One region of the Thalassotalea sp. G20_0 genome, then DNA from elsewhere that is predicted to be linked to it. Evidence: predicted binding sites of a transcription regulator. Region 1 holds the regulator's gene; the other holds the start of a gene.
What was found. The regulator sigma-54, encoded in region 1, starts transcription at its own class of promoters, with help from an activator protein. The targets are predictions, from matches to a motif close to GTTGGCACGNNNNTNGNNT.
Positions count from the first base shown of each region.

Region 2: the regulator sigma-54 is predicted to act here: its motif matches at 1,783-1,801, upstream of nirB (nitrite reductase large subunit NirB).

Region 1 is NZ_JAGHQV010000015.1:24,147-27,532, reverse strand. Features, by position in the region: gene J7438_RS10965 (PTS sugar transporter subunit IIA) at 1-313, opposite strand, end outside; gene hpf (ribosome hibernation-promoting factor, HPF/YfiA family) at 341-655, opposite strand; gene J7438_RS10955 (RNA polymerase factor sigma-54) at 793-2,256, opposite strand; gene dcuC (C4-dicarboxylate transporter DcuC) at 2,565-3,386, shown strand, end outside.
Region 2 is NZ_JAGHQV010000033.1:15,895-19,280, reverse strand. Features, by position in the region: gene nirB (nitrite reductase large subunit NirB) at 1-1,738, opposite strand, end outside; gene J7438_RS17775 (hypothetical protein) at 2,136-2,825, shown strand; gene J7438_RS17770 (YacL family protein) at 2,959-3,324, shown strand; gene pdxB (4-phosphoerythronate dehydrogenase PdxB) at 3,357-3,386, opposite strand, start outside.

The sequences.
Region 1 (3,386 bases):
CGATCAACGCGAATACCAGGTCAACGGGCTCACGGTCCACCGCATCAAAATCAACCGGTTCCGCCAGTCGAATAAAAAGACCGATAGGCTCCGGGCAGGCTTTACAACGACAGTGGGGAATAGCCACGCCATCACCCAGTCCGGTGGTGCCAAGGCGCTCCCGGGCAACCAGTGCTTCAAACAGTTCTTTGGCATTGATTTCGGGGGCTTCGTTGCTGATGCGTTCAGCGATAAATTCCAGGATTTTCTTTTTGCTGGCCCCGTGCACCCCGTCAAGGGTGCGCTCGGGGGTTAGGATGCGATGAATAATCATGCTGAATAAGAATGGCAACCTGATAAATCAAAGGGCGTGGCCACTGGCACCCTGTTGCCTGTCCAGGGCTTTCTCTTTTCGCTTAACCAGCTGCCGATCCAACTTGTCCGAGAGCAGGTCAATGGCTGCGTACATGTCTTCGTGCTCGGCGGTGGCATTAATCTCGGCCCCGCGGGTATGCAAAACGGCTTCTGCTTTCTGCACCAGCTTTTCGACGCTCAGGGTCACCTGTACATTGGTGATATGGTCAAAATGTGAACCAAGACGCTCCAGTCTTTTGATCACATAGTCGTGCAGAGCTTCTGTTACCTCGACATGATGCCCACTGATGTTGACTTGCATGTAACGCTCTCCTGAATCCCATTATCCAGATAATCACCAGTCCGCGGGATTTTTCGTACTGGCTGAATTCGATTCTATCACTGTCGGTGCAGCTTGGAATGCCCTGAGACAAAAAAAACTGCTTTTTGAACGGTGTATCAACGCACTAACTGTTTACGCTCATTGGATGGCGGAATATTCATGGACTCACGGTATTTGGCAATGGTGCGTCGGGCGACCTTGATGCCCTGATCCCCCAGAATCGCCGCAATTTTATTGTCACTGAGGGGTTTGCGCGGTGTCTCTTCAGCGATGAGTTTGCGGATATGGGCCCGAATGGCCGTGGAGGAACACTCCCCCCCTTCCGTAGTGCTGACATGGCTGGAAAAAAAGTACTTCAGCTCGTAAACACCCCGGGGGGTATGCATGTACTTCTGAGTAGTTACCCGGGATATCGTCGACTCATGCATACCCACCGCCTCGGCAATATCCGCCAGCACCAGGGGTTTCATGGCTTCATCCCCTTTTTCCAGAAACTCCTGCTGATAGGCAATAATCTGACTGGCCACTTTCATCAATGTTTCATTGCGGCTTTGCAGGTTTTTCAAAAACCAGCGGGCTTCCTGCAGATGGTTCTTCATGAACACATTGTCGCGGCTGTTATTGGCTCTCTTAACCATCGACGCATAATTATTGTTGATGCGCAGTTTGGGCAGGGCGTCGGAGTTCAGTTCCACCGTCCAGCGCTCTTTTATTTTCCGGACGGATATATCCGGAACCACATATTCGGCTTCCGTCTGATCAATGGTGCTGCCGGGTTTTGGGTGGAAGCTCTGAATCAGGCTGAGGGCTTCTCGCAGCTGGTCTTCTTTCAGTTTGGCATGACGCATGATGCGGGCATAATCACGGGTGCCAAGGGGCTCAAGGTAACGGGTGAGCAGTTTTTCCGCATTGTTGAAATGGGGTGTTGAGGGTGGCAGCTGACGAAGTTGAACCAACAGACATTCTTTAAGGTCAACACTGCCACAACCCACCGGATCGAATTGTTGCACCCGGTGTTGCAGCACATGGATCTCTTCAATCTCCAGATCGTCCAGTTGGGATTGAAGAGAGACAAACAGGTCATCCAGCGTGCAGGTTAAATAACCATCCGGATTAACCGCTTCGATGATCGCCAGACCAATCAGCCGGTCCCGGTCGCTCATGGGTACCATATCCAGTTGCCATTCCAGGTGATCCTGAAGTGACTCCACGGCGGAGGACCTGGCCAGGGGGTCATAATCATCATCACCGCTGCTGGCGGGCAGGCTGGAATACACGTCGTCCCAGGCGGAATCCACGGGCAGTTCATTGGGAATGCTGTCTGACCATTCCGCCATCTCCTGAGGCTCAGGTTCTGAGGCTGCTTCGCTCAGATCAACGAGTTCTTCCTGTCCTTCACTGCTGGCGGCGGTGTCCTCTGTCTGGCTATCCTCGGACTCCAGCATGGGGTTGGACTCCAGGGCCTCCTGAATCTCCTGCTGAAGATCCAGGGTCGATAGCTGTAGCAGCCGGATGGCCTGTTGCAGCTGCGGCGTCATGGTCAACTGCTGGCCCATCTTGAGCTGTAAGGAAGGCTTCATAGGCAACCGTATACCTTTACTTCGTTGTCCGGGGAGGCTGCAGAGGCTTACTCTCCATGTGCGGCTGATTATAAACCCATAGACGTTTCTGAAACCATAGCTTTAGCAAAAAATGTGCAAAGATTGAATACGATGAAATTACGTGTGTTTTTGTGTGGGTTATAAGCGCTTTCCGCCGTTAAGGTTCGGTCATAACGACTGTCAGAACGGCTAAAAAAAACTACCCGATCATTATTTGACATTGGTCATTTACAACCAATAGTGCAAGAAATAACCTGCGCGAAATTTAGCCATTTTCAGGATTCCCTGTGGATATACTCATCGTCATACCCGTGGTTGCACTGGTTATATACGCCATCGTGAAGAACTACAGTGCATCGGCCTCACTGGCTATTGCCGGTATTGTACTGCTAAGTGCCGCTGCGTTGATGGGGATAAAAGATATTCTGCCAGAGGCCAAGGCCACCGGTTTTCCCCCCTTTGACCTGTTTCAACTGATGAACTCGGTATTCAGCTTCCGCATGGCCAGCCTGGGTCTGACCATCATGGCCTGTGGTGGTTTTGCCAGCTACATGTCCCATATCGGTGCCTCAGAAGCGCTGGTTCGACTGGCCGTTAAGCCCATCAGCCGTTTTCGCTCACCTTATATGGTACTGGCGCTGTGTTACCTGCTCAGTGTTGTGCTGCAAATGTTCGTCACCTCGGCAACGGGTCTTGGCCTGCTGTTGATGGTGACGTTGTATCCGGTGCTGAGAAATATCGGTTTAAGCCCGGCTTCAGCGGTTGCTGTGATCGCTTCTCCGGCGGCGTTTGAAATCGGTGTTACCCAGGTAAATGCCAACTTTGCCGCCAGCCAGTCCGGACTGGAAATTACCGAATACTTCCTGGATTATCAGGCCTGGATCACCGTCCCCATGGCGTTGGTGGCAGCGGCCCTGCACTTTGTCTGGCAGCGTCGGTGCGACCTGAAAGATGGCTATATGGTTGCCGAGCATGTGGGTGAGGGCATCGAACAAGCAGACGGTGACAAGAAAGACCCGGCTCCGGCATTCTATGCGCTGCTGCCCATGATTCCTTTCTTCCTGTTGTTGATCTTTTCCAAAATGATGGTGTCGTCCATCAAAATGAAC
Region 2 (3,386 bases), on a different contig from region 1:
GAGGGGTAATTTCACCACCGGGCACCCGTGGAACAATGGAGTAAGTGCCGTCTTTCTGGATATTCCCCAGGAAATAATCATTGGTGTCCTGCAGCGGAGCATGGTCACTCTTCAGAATGTAATCGTTCCAGCAGGAAGCCAGTATGGAACCAATGGTTGGTTTGCAGATATCACAGCCCATTCCACGACCATGCTTTTCGATCACCTGAGAGAACGTTGTCAACTCACCCACTCTGACCAGGTGATACAACTCCTGTCTTGAATGGGGAAAGTGTTCACAAATATCTTTTTTGACTTCGACACCCAGCTGCGTCAATTCATGGTCGAGCACCTGCTTTACCAATTGCGCACAACCACCGCAGCCGGTTCCGGCATTGGTTGACCCTTTGAGGCTGGCAATATCCTGACAACCTGCGGCCACTGCACCGACCAGATCGCCTTTACTGACATTGAAGCAGGAACAGATCTGGGCAGTCTCCGGCAGTGCCGCAACACCCAGTCCGGCACTGGCACTGCCATCGCTTTGAGGTAAAATCAACTCAGCCGGATTGGCCGGTGGCACAATGCCATTCAACATCATTTGCAATAACGTGCCATAGTCGTCTGCATCACCCACCAGCACCGCGCCCAAGACCCGCTTTTTGGTTTTGGAAACCACCAGTTTTTTATAAACCTGTTTTTCCTCATCGATAAACTGATAGCTGAGCGAGCCTTTCGTATTGCCATGGGCATCACCAATACTGGCAACATCCACCCCCATCAATTTGAGCTTGGTACTCATATCTGCGCCGGCAAACTGGCTGCTGCCTTTACCGGTTATATGATCAACGGCCACCTGGGCCATTTGGTAACCGGGAGCGACCAGGCCAAAAATCCGGTTATCCCACAACGCACACTCACCGATGGCGTAAATCGACTCATCCGAGGTCAGACAGTCATTATTGATAACGATCCCCCCTCGTTCACCCATCACCAGCCCGGCCTGTTTTGCCAGTTCATCCCGAGGGCGAATACCTGCCGAGAACAGCACAATATCGGTGTTTAAAACCTCACCATCAGCAAACTGCATTTGGTGGACAGCCCCCTCACCATCCGTAATCAGCCGTGTATTCTTGCCGGTATGGATTTGCACACCCAACGCTTCAATTTTCTGTCGCAGCATGGCACCACCGCCATCATCCACCTGGACCGCCATCAACCGGGGCGCAAACTCAACAACATGGGTTTCAAGGCCAAGATCCTTTAACGCTTTGGCGGCTTCCAGCCCCAACAGCCCGCCACCAACCACGGTGCCAACCTTGCTGCTGCCAGCCGCTTTGGCAATGGCCTGCAAATCCTCAATGGTGCGATAGACAAAACAGTTATCCCGCTCATGTCCCGGTACCGGCGGCACAAAAGGATAAGAACCGGTAGCCAGCACCAGCTTGTGGTAATGAATACTTCTCTCTTTATTGGTGGTTAATTCCCGGGTATCACGGTTAATGGCAATAACCGCTTCATCCAGAATCAAGTCAATGCCGTTTTTCTGATAAAAACCTTCAGGCACCATGGACAGGTCTTCTGCACTTCGACCACTGAAAAATTCGGACAGATGAACACGGTCGTATGCAGGGCGGGGCTCTTCACCAAAAACAACCACCTGGTATTGCTCTAATCCACCAGCAGCCACCAGCTTTTCCATAAAGCTATGGCCGACCATGCCATTACCGACCACTACCAGGGTTTGTTTCCCGCTCATTTCGGCTAATTCCCCTTTTGATGAACCAAATTCTTCCTCCCCACATGCAGGGGATATGCCAAAACACGCAAAGTGCTGTCACAACAGGATTTGCCGGACCGGTAGCCTGTTGCCGGTGGCAAAATGCTCTCAGGTTTCCGGTCATCGATAATCCATGCACCAAAATAAGACCAAAAACGCAGGTGAACGACATTCAGGGAATAATTCTGGTGCATCACACCGGTTTGAGGCATTACTGCAAAAGAACGCTTCAGTACTCACACCCGCTTGCCAGTTGACCTGGCCCATAGGAATCTGTCCGGCAGGCTTTTAAAGTTTCAGGGAATTCAGGTCGATCAAAACCTGATTGATACGGTGTTGTGCAAGCTTGCTGGCAAAAAATACAGGGAGTGTTGACATGGCCAATTCGGCCCCGGGTATTGGCCCAAAACCATTAGTGCACCAGGGTGATAATAGTGTTGATAAAGAGCGGGAGTCTCCAAAGCCGACTGAATTCGTTCGTTACACGAGTCAGGTGTCTGAAGATGAGGGCTATCGCTCTGATTCTTCCGTAAAGAACATAATCGACAGGAAAGTTACGGCTACCCCCGGCAAGCCATGCAAAAGAGTGCTCGAAGACTTTGACAGTGTGTGTGGCAAGGTACGCATGAAGCTTAGGACTGCCTGCAAAAAACAGAAAATACTCATTGACAGTATGCCGAAATGGTATCAGCTTCACTTTAAAGGCGATGACCGGTATCCGGTCGCTTTTGCCAGAGCCTTGCAGCATCTGGCACCCGACGCGGTTAACGGGCTTACAGAAGAGGTGACAGTAAATTTGGCCGAAGTAGAAGCCCATCTCTCTCGGTACGGGAAATTCGGGGAAGGTAGTACATTGCAGGCGATTTCCCCACGGGATCTGATCGAGTTGATTGAAGCTGGAACCACATACCACGTTCTGCTCGGGAATACTGAAGCAGCACAACAGTTGGCGGATATATGGGGGAAATATCACAGTGACCAGGGAAAGGTTGTTTTTGCTCTTCAGGATGCCAGGACCGATATCACCCGAAACCTAGGACTTCCGGCCAGGCCCGGGCAGCAATAGCAAGTCATTATGAAAACATGTCACAAATATAGATTATATTGATTAACTTTGATTGAACTACTTATTGGCAAACCTGCGCAGCCTTCTAAAATAGCTTTCCCGCTTTTATTGGTTTCTCTGATATCACACAACTATGGACTATCATTTCCAGCGCAACTTTTCCGGTCGTCCCGAAGCTCAGTTCTCCATGGACCATGAAGCAATGGGCATCTGGCTGACCGATGAGCTGGGCAGTAACAGGCAACAGCTGGAGCACCTGTTACTGGTGGTTGAAAGTCTGGAGAAAGGACAGCGCTGGGAATATTTTGATGATGGCACAGACTATCGCCTTCATCTGACCCGGGATCACGCCGAAGTTCGGGCCGCCCTGCTGGATACCGAAATGGACTGTGAAGAGATGGAAGACCTGGACTATTACGACCATGAATCCATCAGCCACTGTGGGTTGGATGACTTTAAAACCCTTCTGGTTTGCTGGCAGGACTTTCTGAATATTTAGTGCTGAAGTCAGTAGGGCAGAATGAACTCCATTCAGAGCTCATCACCAATCTTGAACTGCAA